3 regions of the Caballeronia sp. PC1 genome follow, and region 3 is predicted to be linked to each of the others. Evidence: predicted binding sites of a transcription regulator. Region 3 holds the regulator's gene; each other region holds the start of a gene.
What was found. The regulator FliA, encoded in region 3, starts transcription of late flagellar genes. The targets are predictions, from matches to a motif close to CTAAAGTTTNNNNNNNNNNNGCCGNTA.
Positions count from the first base shown of each region.

Region 1: a site for FliA is predicted at 2,664-2,690, ahead of motA (flagellar motor stator protein MotA). Genes of this name have one in related genera too.
Region 2: a site for FliA is predicted at 2,943-2,969, ahead of LY284_RS12045 (flagellin). Genes of this name have one in related genera too.

Region 1 covers NZ_JAJUBH010000002.1:864,941-869,146, reverse strand. Annotated here, with positions in the region: gene LY284_RS19930 (Nramp family divalent metal transporter) at 1-629, shown strand, start outside; gene motB (flagellar motor protein MotB) at 691-1,668, opposite strand; gene motA (flagellar motor stator protein MotA) at 1,697-2,569, opposite strand; gene LY284_RS19915 (helix-turn-helix domain-containing protein) at 2,805-3,623, shown strand; gene LY284_RS19910 (hypothetical protein) at 3,752-4,024, shown strand; gene LY284_RS19905 (hypothetical protein) at 4,113-4,206, opposite strand, start outside.
Region 2 covers NZ_JAJUBH010000001.1:2,519,660-2,523,865, reverse strand. Annotated here, with positions in the region: gene fliD (flagellar filament capping protein FliD) at 4-1,542, opposite strand; gene LY284_RS12045 (flagellin) at 1,726-2,844, opposite strand; gene LY284_RS12040 (aldo/keto reductase) at 3,088-4,038, shown strand.
Region 3 covers NZ_JAJUBH010000001.1:2,816,510-2,820,715, reverse strand. Annotated here, with positions in the region: gene LY284_RS13455 (aromatic ring-hydroxylating dioxygenase subunit alpha) at 1-687, opposite strand, end outside; gene LY284_RS13450 (GGDEF domain-containing protein) at 862-1,962, shown strand; gene LY284_RS13445 (RNA polymerase sigma factor FliA) at 1,969-2,700, opposite strand; gene LY284_RS13440 (flagellar biosynthesis protein FlhG) at 2,719-3,621, opposite strand; gene flhF (flagellar biosynthesis protein FlhF) at 3,614-4,206, opposite strand, start outside.

The DNA.
Region 1 (4,206 bases), on a different contig from region 3:
CGTCGATCGTGCAGACGCGCGTGGTCGATCGCGATGCGAAAAGCCTTGCATCGGCGATCACGCTCTCACGGCTCGACACGATCGTGTCGCTCATTCTTGCCTTGCTCATCAACGCGGCCATCTTGATTCTCGCGGCATCGGCGTTTCATGCAACCGGGCATACGCAAGTCACCGAGATCGAAGATGCGTACAAGCTGCTTGCGCCGATCGTCGGCACCGGTCTCGCCGCGGTTCTGTTCGCGGTCACGCTGTTCGCTTCCGGACAAAGCTCGACCTTCACCGGAACGATCGCCGGGCAGGTCATCATGGAAGGCTTTCTGCGGCTGAAGATTCCGTGTTATCAGCGCAGATTCATCACGCGGGCGCTCGCGCTCGTGCCGGCGTTGATCGGCGTGTATCTGATGGGCAATGGCGCGGTCGGCAAGCTGCTCGTCGCGAGTCAGGTGGTGTTGAGCCTGCAACTGCCGTTCGCGCTTTATCCGCTGATTCGCATGACGAGCGATCGCACCTTGATGGGCGAGTTCGCGAACAGGACATATATGAAACTCGTCGCGTGGCTGCTGTTTGCGGTGATCAGCGCGGCGAATGCGTGGCTCGTGGTGCAGACGGTGGCGGACTGGCTCGCCTGAATGAAAAAGCGCCATGCATCTTTCGAATGCATGGCGCTTCGTCGAAGCTATCCGTTTCGCCTTACTTCATCGCGACCGATACATTCGGCTTCGCCGCGACCGCCGCCGGAATGGCGCCATCCACAGGCTTCGTCTCGTCCACCGTCGTGCGCCCGCCATCGCGGAAGAATGCCTGTTCGGCCGCCTTGTTCAGCACGAGAATGCTGATCCGCCGATTGGTCGGCTCATCGACGACATCTTTATTCAGCGGCAATACATCGGCAAGACCGCGCACCTGCAGCACCTTGCTTTCCTTCATGCCGCCCGCAACCAGCGCGCGCCGTGCGGCATTCGCGCGCTCGCCCGACAGCTCCCAGTTCGAATAGCCCGCCTGACCGCCGGAATAGGGCACGGCGTCGGTATGGCCCGCGATCGACACGCGGTTATCGACATCGTTCAGCGATGCGCCGATGTTCGTCAGAATCGTCGTCACATAACTTTCGAGCCTGAAGCTGCCCGAAGCGAACATCGGCCGCTTGAGCGAATCGACGATCTCGATGCGCAAGCCTTCGCTCGTGATCGCAATGCGAATCTGGTCCTTATACGCGCGCAGCGCGGGCATTTGCTCGATGAGCGCCATGAGCTTCTGCTTGAGTTGCTGCAACTTCTGCAGATCGTCCATTGCCACGGCCGCACGCGCGATGCTCTGCGGTACCGGCTGCGTCTGGCTCTTCTTGCCTTCGCCGGGACGCGTGCTCGACAAATCCTTGCCGCCGCCCGTGATGACGCTCGTGTGCGCCGACGCGCCGCCGTCGTTGCCGAACAGCGCGGAGAGCGGCGTGTTGAAGTATTGCTCGATGCCTTCCTTGTCGTACTTCGACGTCGAGCCGAGCAGCCACATCAGCAGAAAGAACGCCATCATCGCCGTGACGAAGTCGGCATAGGCGATCTTCCATGCGCCGCCATGATGACCGTGGCCGTGCGCCTTCTTCTTGCGCTTCACCACGACGGTGGGCGCAAGCACGGATTGCAGCGGATCGCGTGAGGGTTTCTCAGCCATGTGCGTGTTCCTCGTGGCTCATCTCGTCTTAGCTCGCCGCCTTCGGCATCTTGGTCGCGCGTACCGCGTCGTCGAGTTCCTTGAAGCTCGGGCGATCGGCGGTGAAGAGCACCTTGCGGCCGAACTCGACGGCGATCGTCGGGGCGTAGCCGTTCATCGATGCGAGCAGCACGGACTTCACGCACTGGAACGGCTTGGCTTCGGCCGCGCCCTTCGCATTGAGCAGGTCCGCGAGCGGGCCGATAAAGCCATACGCCAGCAGAATGCCGAGGAACGTGCCGACCAGCGCGCCCGCGATCATCTCGCCGAGCACGGCGGGCGCGGCGCCCACCGAGCCCATCGTGTGCACGACGCCCATCACCGCGGCGACGATGCCGAACGCGGGCAGGCCGTCGGCCATCTTCTGGATCGCGTTCGCGGCCACCGAGCTTTCGGTGTGATGCGTTTCGAGCTCTTCGTCCATCAGGTCCTGCATTTCGAGCGCGTTGACATTGCCCGCCGACATCATGCGCAAATAGTCGACGATGAAATCGAGCAGATGATGATCCGCCATCACATGCTCGTACTTCTGGAAGACCGGGCTCGATTCGGGTGCATCGACGTCGGCTTCGAGCGCCATCATTCCTTCCTTGCGCGCCTTTTGCAGCAGTTCGTAGAGCAGCGCGATCAGCGCGACGTATTTCTCTTTCGTGTAGCCGCCGCCCTTGAACGCCTTCGGGATCGACTGCAAGGTTTTCTTGAGCGTGGCCGTGGGATTCGATACGACGAACGCGCCGATCGCCGCGCCGAAAATACACAGCAGCTCGAACGGTTGCACGAGCGCGGCGAGGTGGCCGCCGACGCCGATGAAGCTTCCGATCACCGAGCCGATGACCACCACCCATCCGATGATGACAAACATGTTTTCTCCGCCAATGTCCGGGCGCCGCGGGCAGTGCGCGCTCGGGCTTGAGACGCGCACGACTCGCGACGCATTGTTCGCTTGTTGTGGGGCTTATCGGCTCGAAATGGCCGAAGATTAAGGGTGTCGCGCGCAAGTTTTTCTGCGCAAATGTTTGCGCGGCAAATCTTACGTCCGTTCGCCATGACGTCGCAGGTAATGGATCGTGCGCGAGGCATCGACTAACATCGGTCGCATGAACTCGACCCTCGTTGCTCCCATCGTTCAATCGACTGTCGGCACGCTGTTGCGCGAATGGCGTCAGCGCCGGCGCATGAGCCAGCTCGATCTCGCCGGCGTGGCGGACGTTTCCACGCGCCATCTGAGTTTCGTCGAATCGGGCCGCTCGCTGCCGAGCCGCGACATGCTGATGCGCCTCGCCGAGCAGCTCGAGGTGCCGCTGCGCGAGCGCAACACGCTGATGGTCGCGGCCGGTTATGCGCCGCTTTATCGCGAGCGCGCGCTTGCCGATCCGCAACTCGCGGCGGCGCGGCGCGCGGTCGATCTCGTGCTGAAAGGGCACGAGCCGTATCCCGCGCTCGCCGTCGATCGCCACTGGACGATGATCGCGGCCAACACGGCGCTCGCGCCGCTCGTCGCCTCGGCGCATGCGGAACTGCTCGCGCCGCCGGTGAACGTGCTGCGCCTGTCGATGCATCCGCGAGGCCTCGCGAATGTCATCGAGAACTGGCACGAATGGCGCGCGCATCTGCTCGCGCGGCTTTCCCGGCAGGTGGAAGTATCCGGCGATGCGACGCTCGCCGCGCTGCTCGCGGAACTCGACGCGTATCCCGCGCCCGCGCATGCGCGGCATGCATCGCGCGGCGACGCCGATCCGGTCGTCGTGCCCTTGCGCATGCGCACGCCGCACGGCGTCCTGTCGTTCTTCAGCACGACGACCGTTTTCGGCACGCCCGTCGATATCACGTTGTCGGAACTCGCGATCGAAGCCTTCTTTCCCGCCGACGACGCCACCGCCGATATCCTGCGCGCCCTGGCCGATGCGCGACGCTGAGCTTGCGCCGCGTCGCGCATGCTTACAGAATTGAACCTGGCGGCAAGGTGCGAATCTATGAGAAGACGGGCCGCGCGGAGCATGCGCGGCCTTTGTCAGCTTTTGTCCAACCAACGCGGAAGACAGCGATGATTCAAACATTCGAGCAAGTAATCGGCGGGCAAAAGATGCAGTTCTGCGCGAGTCTCGCGGAAGGCGGCGGGCCGGCGCGTGTGATCATCAGCCGGGCGGATTCGGCGGAGTCGCTCGTGATCGTCGAAGCGGACGGCATCATCGGCGCGATCAAGGCGGAAGTGGAAGCGCCTGCGTCCCTCGTCGCCGATGCCGTGCGCAAGGCGCAACAGGAAGCGCTGATCGAGCGCGCGCTGGAAACCGGCGCCGTGCAGACCACGAGCCTGTAGGCGTTTTCCGGCGCAGGAAGAAAAGATGCCCGCGCGGCTCGTCGAGCCGCGCGGGCATTGCCTTATGCGCGCTTAGTGCGCTGGCGGCTCACATGCGCGGCTCGCCGTTTTTCGGATCGGCGGGCACCATCGGCGTCGCCGAATCCGGGCCGTCGGGCATGTCCGGATCGTCCGGGTTCGGC
Region 2 (4,206 bases), 300 kb from region 3:
TCCTTACGACTTGTTGGTGGCCAGCGCGCCCGCGCTGTTCGTGCCGCCGAAGAGCGCGGTCAGATAGCTCGCCTGCGTCGCCATCTGCGACATCAGCGTGTTGAGCGCCGTGAACTGATCGTTGTACTGCGTCGTCAGTTGCTGCGTGTACGTGGTCAGCGCCGTCTGCTGATCGCCGATGCTGGTGAGGTCCTTGTTGAGCGCCGTCGTGCGGGCGTCGATGAGACCGCCCGTCGCGAGAAACGACGTCAGGCTGTTGTTCAGTTGCGCGGCGACGCCGTCGGTCGTGTTGAACAGCGAAGCCACCGCGTTGGTATTGCTGGTGAGGGCGTCGGTCAGCGCGTCTTCGTCGGTTTTCAGCGTGCCGTCCGGTTGCAGCGCAATGCCGATCGACGCGAGGTTCACCTTGTTCGCCCCGCTGCCGATGCCCTTGCTGACCGTGCTCGAGATCGTGTTCTTGATCGTGTTCATCATCGAGTCGCCGAGCAGCGCGCCTTGCGAGGTGGCCGTCGCGTCGAACGACGTGAGCGACGCCGCCGTGGTGATGAAATTGTTGTACGCCGTGACGAACGCTTCGATCGTGGTCTTCTGGCCGGTCACGTCCTGACCGATGGTCAGCGTTTGCGTGGTCCCGACCGAATCCGCGGTGAGCGTCATGTCGATGCCGGTGATCGAGCCTTTGATCGTGTTCGATGCGCTCGACACCGGCGTGCCCGCGACCGTCAGATGCGCGTCCACGCCCGCCGCCGACTGCGCCCAGCCATTCGCGCCGTCGATGACCGTATGTTCCGGCACCGAGATGGTGTTCAGCGGGTTGTTCGGATCGACATCCGTCGTCGTGGTCGAGGAGTGAACCGCGAGCTTGTTGATGGGCGAGCTGCCCGAACTCGCGTCCGGCGCGACATCCACGTTGATGGCGTTGTCGAGTCCCGTCGACGCGGAGCGCAGCACGAGGTGCGCGCCGTCCGTGCCGGTGACGATCGTCGCCGTGACGCCCGGGTTGTCGGACGCCGAATTGATCGCCGATGCGATGCCCGAAAGCGTGTTGTTGCTGTCGTCGAGCGTGATCGTGCTCGACTTGTCGCCGACCTTGATGGTCATCGTTCCCGAGCCGAGCTTGTCCGTCGTCGAAAAGACGCCGGAAGTCAGCGATTGCGCCGACGCGACGTTCGTCACGTTGACCGCATAGCTGCCCGCGACGGCGCCCTTGCCGGCGGTGGCGGTTAAGCCCTTGCCGTTCGTGGTCGCGGTGAAGGCGGACATCGTCGTGCCGTCGGCGAGTTTCGAGAGCGAGCTCTGCAAGAGCGAGAGCACGGATTTGAGCGAGCCGACCGCGGTGAGCTGCGTGGTGTCGGCCGTTTTCTTGGTGTTGAGCGCGTCGACCTGACCGGCGACCTTCGCATTGACGAGCGCCGAGACGAGCGAGTTCACGTCCACCGTCGAGTTGGTCGAACCGCTGATGATCGACTGCGCGGCCTGCTGCAGGGCGCTGTTCGGATCGACAGCGGCGCCCGATGAGGAGGTCGTGGCTACGGTGGTCATGTGTACTCCGTTCGTTTCGTCTGGCGATCGTCAGAAATTGGGCGGAAAACGCAGGTTTTCCGAAAACGCGAACCGGGAGACGAGCTCCCGGTGCGCTGACTTGCTTCTTTGCCGCGATGTTTCTTGATGCCCGGCGCGCGTTCCGCTGGGTTCGCGCGCCGGCTACTGCACGTGCGTCGTGGCTTAGCCGAGGAGCTTCAGCACTTGCTGCGGCATCGAGTTCGCTTGCGCCAGAACCGAGATACCCGCTTGTTGCAGCACTTGCGCCTTGCTCAGATTCGCCGTTTCCTGCGCGAAGTTCGCATCCATGATCTGCGACTGAGCCGACGACAGGTTCGTCGCCTGCGCCGACTGAGCCGACGCGACCGACGAGAAGCGGTTTTGCGTTGCGCCGAGGCTTGCTTGCAGCGTGTTGATCGTGGCGAGTGCGTTATCGACCGAGTAGATCGCCGCTGCCGCGCCGCCGGTTGCCGACACGTCGATGGCGTTGACGGAAGGCACGTTCGACGCCGTGTTCAGCGAAGCCAGTTCCGTAACTTGCGCGCCCGTCGTCGGCGCCGTGCCGCCGCTGAACGCCGCGCCCTTGAGCGTGAAGCCGCCAGCCGTTGCCGCCGTGAACAGATTCGTGCCGGTGAACGCTGCGCCGGTGTTGTCCTCGTAGGTGAAGCCGCCGCTGCCGTCGGCCTTGACCGTCACCGAGGTGATGGTCGCGCCGGTGGACGTGTACGCGCCGCTCGAATCCAGCGACAGACCGTCGATGGTGCCGAGCGTGGCGCCCTTGCCCGGGGTGCCGATCGCGCCTGCCGAGACGTTGGCCGTCGACAGATCGACAGAAATGCTCTGACCGACGTTCGCGCCAACCTGGAACGACAGGCTGCCAGCCGAGCCGTCGAGCAGGCTCTTGCCGTTGAACGTCGTTTGCGAGGAAACGCGGTTGATTTCGCTGATACGCTGGCTCACTTCCTGTTGCAGCGCGGACTGGTCCGACGCCGACAGCGAGCCGCTCGAAGCCTGCACGGCCAACTGACGAATACGTTGCAGGTTGTCAGCGATTTGCGACAGGCCGCTGTTTGCCGTCTGAACGAGCGACACGCCGTCGTTCGCGTTCGACACGCCTTGGTTCAGACCGTTGATCTGAGCCGTCATGCGGGTGGCGATGGCCAGGCCGGCTGCGTCGTCCGCGCCGCTGTTGACACGCTTGCCCGACGACAGGCGGGTGATGGCCGACGACAGTGCGTTTTGCGTGCCGTTGAGGTTCTGCTGGGCAACCAGCGAGTTGATGTTGCTATTGATACCGATCATTTTTTGCTCTCCTGGGAGACTTTGTCTGGCTTAGGCTTTGGCACCGAGTGTTGCCTGGCGGTCCTGCGCTCGGTGATAGCCGGCCGCCTACTTGTGGTTATCGGGCCCCTCGAAAAAAACTTAAGGCCTTCGCAAACGATTTGTGTAATGAATGACTTCGTAAGCCTTCGCGGCCCCGGCCGGCAAGGCTCGCGTTTCGCGCGTATGCTTTTCGGTCCGTTCTTTCGCGCACCCGGAGCACCCATGCAGACACGCAATATCGGCACATCGGACCTGAAAGTTGCGCCGCTCGTCTTCGGCGGCAACGTGTTCGGCTGGACCGCCGACGAGCGCACGTCGTTCTCGATCCTCGACGCGTTCGTCGATCACGGCCTCGATTTCATCGACACCGCGGACGTGTATTCCGCCTGGGTCGACGGGCATCGGGGCGGCGAATCGGAGACGATCATCGGCAAGTGGTTCAGGGACAGCGGCAAGCGGCACAAGGTCGTGCTCGCGACCAAGGTGGGCAAGCTCTCCACGCGCGCGGGCCTTACCGCGGCGAATATCGCGGCGGCGGTGGACGACTCGCTGCGGCGCCTCAAAACCGATTACATCGACGTCTACTTCTCCCATTACGACGACGCGAACACGCCGCTCGACGAAACCCTCGGCGCATATCTGAAGCTCGTGCAGGCGGGAAAGGTGAGAGTGATCGGCGCATCGAACTACACGGGCGAGCGGCTCGGCGAGGCGCTGAAGGTCGCGAAGGACTCGGGCCTGCCGGCGTATCAGATCCTTCAGCCGGAATACAACCTCTACGATCGCGAAGGCTACGAAACCGATCTCGAACCCGTGGCCGCGCAGCACGAGATTGCCGTCGTGCCGTATTACGCGCTCGCGAGCGGTTTCTTGTCGGGCAAGTACCGGTCGAAGGCCGATACGCAGCACAAGGCGCGCGGCTCGCGCGTCGAGAAGTATCTGAACCCGCGCGGCTTTAAGATTCTCGATGCGCTCGACGAAGTGGCGAAGCGCAATGGCACGACGCCGGCAACCGTCGCGCTCGCGTGGATGATCGCGCGCCCGAGCGTGACGGCGCCGATCGCGAGCGCGACCTCGGTGCAGCAGCTCGAAAGCCTCGCCGCCGCGACGCGCCTTCAGCTTGCCGCGGAAGACATCGAACTGCTCGACCAGGCCAGCGCCTGGCAGACGTGAAGGCGGAAATAAATCTGCCGCATCAATGAGTTGGGCGCACGCATGATAGTTGGCAGCGGCGCGGCGTTCTGGTAACATCGCGCCCGAATCGAGAAATGTGCCCGATTTCCTGCCTTCTCCGCCAAGAATGACAACGTCATGACAAACGCGGCGGCGAACGGCTCAGAA
Region 3 (4,206 bases):
CGTGAGCGTCGCGATCAAGGGCCGCTTGACGCGATACACATAGTCGATCATTGCGCCGCCGCCCTGCCCCGGAATCCCGGCGGGCTGCCAGTACCGGCACTGCCGCGCCTCCAGTCCATCATCGGTGGCGACGACTTCGTAGTCGGGTACTTCCGTGTGCGCCTCCTCACCGAGAATCCCGGCATGCACGAACGAGAAGTGCGCCATATCCAGAAAATTCTCGACGACGCGCGGCGCCGACGACTTCACCGTCTGCGGCGCGAGGTTGATGCGGCGGCCACCGGCAATCGCGGCTTCGGGAAAAAAATCGAGCGCATGCGCGGGCTCGCCGAAGCACATCCACACGACGCCGTACTTCTCCTCGCTGACGAAAGTCGTCGCGCACGCACGCTTGGAAGGCCGCAGCGACGGATTCGACGGAATGCGCAGACACTGCCCTTCGATGTCGTATCGCCAGCCGTGATACGGACACACGATCTGATCGCGCATCACCTGCCCGAGCGACAACTGCGCGCCCCGATGCGGACAGTAATCGCGCCACACATGCGCCGCGCCGAGGCTGTCGCGCCACACGACGATCCTTTCATCCGCGACGATGAACCCGCGCGCGCCGCCGTCCGGCACGTCGTCGCTGTTGCAGACCGGCAGCCATTCGCCGTCGAGAGAAAGAAGAGATTCGTCGCGCATCGCGGTGAAGTCGAAATAGTCGTGCCAAAGGAGTAGTTACACGAAACACAGCCTCTTCGCAAAAAGCTGCAAAATAGCGGATCGCTCGCCGGTGCAACGTTCACCGGCATCATGCGACGGGGCTGCAGGTCATAACAGCAAGATAAAAGAAAGAAAACCATCCAGGGGTTCAGTATGGAGCAGGCGCATCAACCGGCACGCCGGGGCTATGTCTTTCCATGGTCCGGACACCGGAATCCCGAACGCGAGCAGGCCACGCTGCGTGTCTGGATGGGCGCAGCGGTTCTCGTGGCATACGGCGTCTTTTCGTGGCTCCATCCTTCGCGCGATGCGTTCCTTGTCATGCGCATCGTCGGGCTTTACGTGTCCTACGGCGCGATCACGCTGCTTATCGTGAGCCGCTCGGCGTCGGCATCGCAGACGCGCCTCACCGCGACGACCATCGCCGATCAGTCGATTCTCGGGCTCGCGCTCGCCGTGGGCGGCGCCACGGCGCTGCCGCTCATCTGGGTGATGTTCTGGTTTCTGATCGGCTCGGGATGCCGCTACGGCAAGCGCACGCTCGCCGTGTCGTGCGCGACGGCGCTCGTCATCGTCGTGACGCTGAGCATCGGGCAGCCGTGGTGGAATGCGAATATCCCCGCCGCGATCGGGCTGGGTCTGAGTGTGCTGGGCGCGTCGGTGTATCTGAGCGTGCTCGTCGACCGGCTCGGCAGCGTCAATCGCGACCTCGCGCGGCAGGCATCGACCGATCCGCTCACGGGACTATCGAACCGTTACGCGCTCGAACAGATCGTCGATCGCGCGATGTCCGCATCCGCAGCCGCCAGCGATGGCGATGCCGCCACCGCGCTGCTGCTCATCGATCTCGACGGCTTCAAGGAAGTGAACGACACGTACGGGCATGCGGTCGGCGACATGTTGCTGCAATCGTTCGCGCACGCGCTCGCCAAGCGCATGCGCAAGACCGACATGACCGCGCGTCTGGGCGGCGACGAGTTCGTCGTGCTCGCGCATCAGGTGCGCGATCGCGCCGCGGTGCTCGCGGTCGCGGACAGCATCCATTCGGTGCTGGGCGCGATCACGTCGGTGCAGGAACGGCCGGTGTCGGTATCGGCGAGCATCGGCGCATGTCTGCTGTCGAGCGCGACGGCCGGGCATCAGACGGGTATGACCGCCGTGCTGCGCGCCGCCGATCGCGCCATGTATCGCGCGAAAAGTCTCGGCGAAGGCAAGACCGTCTTCGCCGAGACGCGCGACTTCGAAGCCAGCTAGTAAGCCTCAGGCTTCGACGCTCGTCCACGCCTGCTCGCGCAGCTTCGTGCGCAGGCGCGCGACCGCCTGGCTGTGCAACTGGCACACGCGCGATTCGCTCACTTCCATCACTGCGCCGATTTCGCGCAGGTTCAGGCCGCGTTCGTAGTAGAGGCTCATCAGGAGCTTCTCGCGTTCCGGCAGCTTGTCGATGGCTTCGATCAGCGCGCCGCGCAGGCTGTCATCGAGCAGCGCGGAGAGCGGGTCCGAGCGATCGACGCAATAACGGTCGAGGAACGGCTCGTCGTCGGCGGAGCGGTCGAAGTCTTCGTAATAGATCAGCTGGCTGCCGTGCAAGTCCTGCAGCATCGACTGATATTCGTCGAGCGGCAACTTCATGTGGTCCGCGATCTCCGTCTCGCTCGCCGAGCGGCCGAGGTTCTGCTCGACCTTGTGCACCGCCGATTCGACTTCGCGCGACGTCTTGCGCATGCTGCGCGGCAGCCAGTCGTTCGCGCGCAGTTCGTCGAGCATCGCGCCGCGAATGCGCTGGCTCGCGTAGGTTTCGAACTGCGCGCCCTGATCTTCCTTATAGCGGCTCGCCGCGTCCAGGAGGCCGATCATGCCGGCCTGAATCAGATCGTCGAGATCGACGCTCGCCGGCATCTTGGCGACGAGCTGAAGCCCCAGCCGGCGTACGAGCGGCGCATATTTCGTCAGCACTTCCGACTGTGAGAGTTTGCCTTGGGCGTTATACATCTTGGTCACCTATCTTGATCACATCGACGCCGTGCTGCTCATTGCATGCGCGGAAAACAAAACCTCTCGCAAGCCGTGGTCAGAGTCGCCTACCGGGTTGCGCGCGTTCTTCTGGCCATCCGCTTTCGCCGGATACGGCGTGGGGCGCATCGGCCAGTGCAGGAGCTCCGCCGCGATCGCGCGGTAGTCGCGCGCCGCGGCCGTGGCCGGGAACGCTTCGACTGCGCAGCGTGAGAGTTCCTTCGCCCGAGCGACGCGCGCATCCTCGGACACATATCCCGCCTGCACGAGCGACACGGCCAGATACCGGCTCGCGACGCCCGACAGGTTGTCGAACGCGACCGCCGCGTCGGCCGGGTTCTGAACGTGATTGATCAGCACGCGGAACTGGCCGATCGCATGGGCGTAGTGCAGGCGCTTCATGCACGCATACGCCTCGGTGATCGCGGACGCGGCCACCCGCGTCACGACGAGAAAGTCATGCGCCTGCGCCGCGAGCGTCGACAGCGCGCCGTGGCGATCGAGTTGCGCATCGATCAGCACGATGTCCGCGGGACCGTCGAGCAGGGCGCGGCACTGCGCTGCGTCGTGAACGATGCGTTCATCGCGCGGCGCGGCCATCAGCGAGAAGCCGAGCGGCGTGCGCTCGACAACCTCCGTGAGCGCGCGGCGGCCGGACATCACCGCGGCGAGCGCGCCCGCATCGTCGAGGCCCGCGAGACGGCTGATCGATCCTGCGTCGCGATGCTCGTCGATCACGAGCACGTCCTTGCCATGCACGGACAGCGCCGCGCCGAGATTCGCCACCGCCGACGTGCATCCGATGCCCGCCGGACCGCCCGCGACCGCCACCACGCGCGAACCGGCGCGGGTGAGGAGCCGTCGCAGACCTTCCGCCTGGTCGAGCACGAACTTATCCAAAGTGCACCCCATGCATTTCGGTCGAGGCACGCGCCGACAACGCGGAGAGCAGCGCCGGCACTTCTTCGTCCTGCGGCACGAACGGCGAGCCGTCGCGCGGAATGCAGAACGCGCTCTTGATCAGAAACCGCTTGGTCGCGACGTACAGGTTCTCCGGCACCTTCTGGCCCGTCGAAACGTAGTGCACGGGCAGCTTGTAGCGGATGACCGTATCGAGCACGCCGCCGAGATTGGTCGCTTCGTCGAGCTTCGTGAGAATGCAGCCCGCGAGCGGCGGCTGATCCGGCGCGCTCTTGTAGGCCTGCACGACTTCGTTGAGCGTGTCGCCGTGGCTCGTCGCGTTGAGCAGCAAAATGCGCTGGACCGGATGACCCGCGCCGCACAGCATCGCGATCTGGTCGGACACCATGCGATCGCGCTGGCTCATGCCGATGGTGTCGATGAGCACGATATGTTTGTTGCGCAGTTCGGACAGTGCGAGCTGCAGGTCGGCGGCGTCCTTCACCGCGTGAACCGAAACGCCGAGAATCTTGCCGAAGATGCGCAGTTGTTCGTGCGCGCCGATCCGGTAGCTGTCGGTCGTGA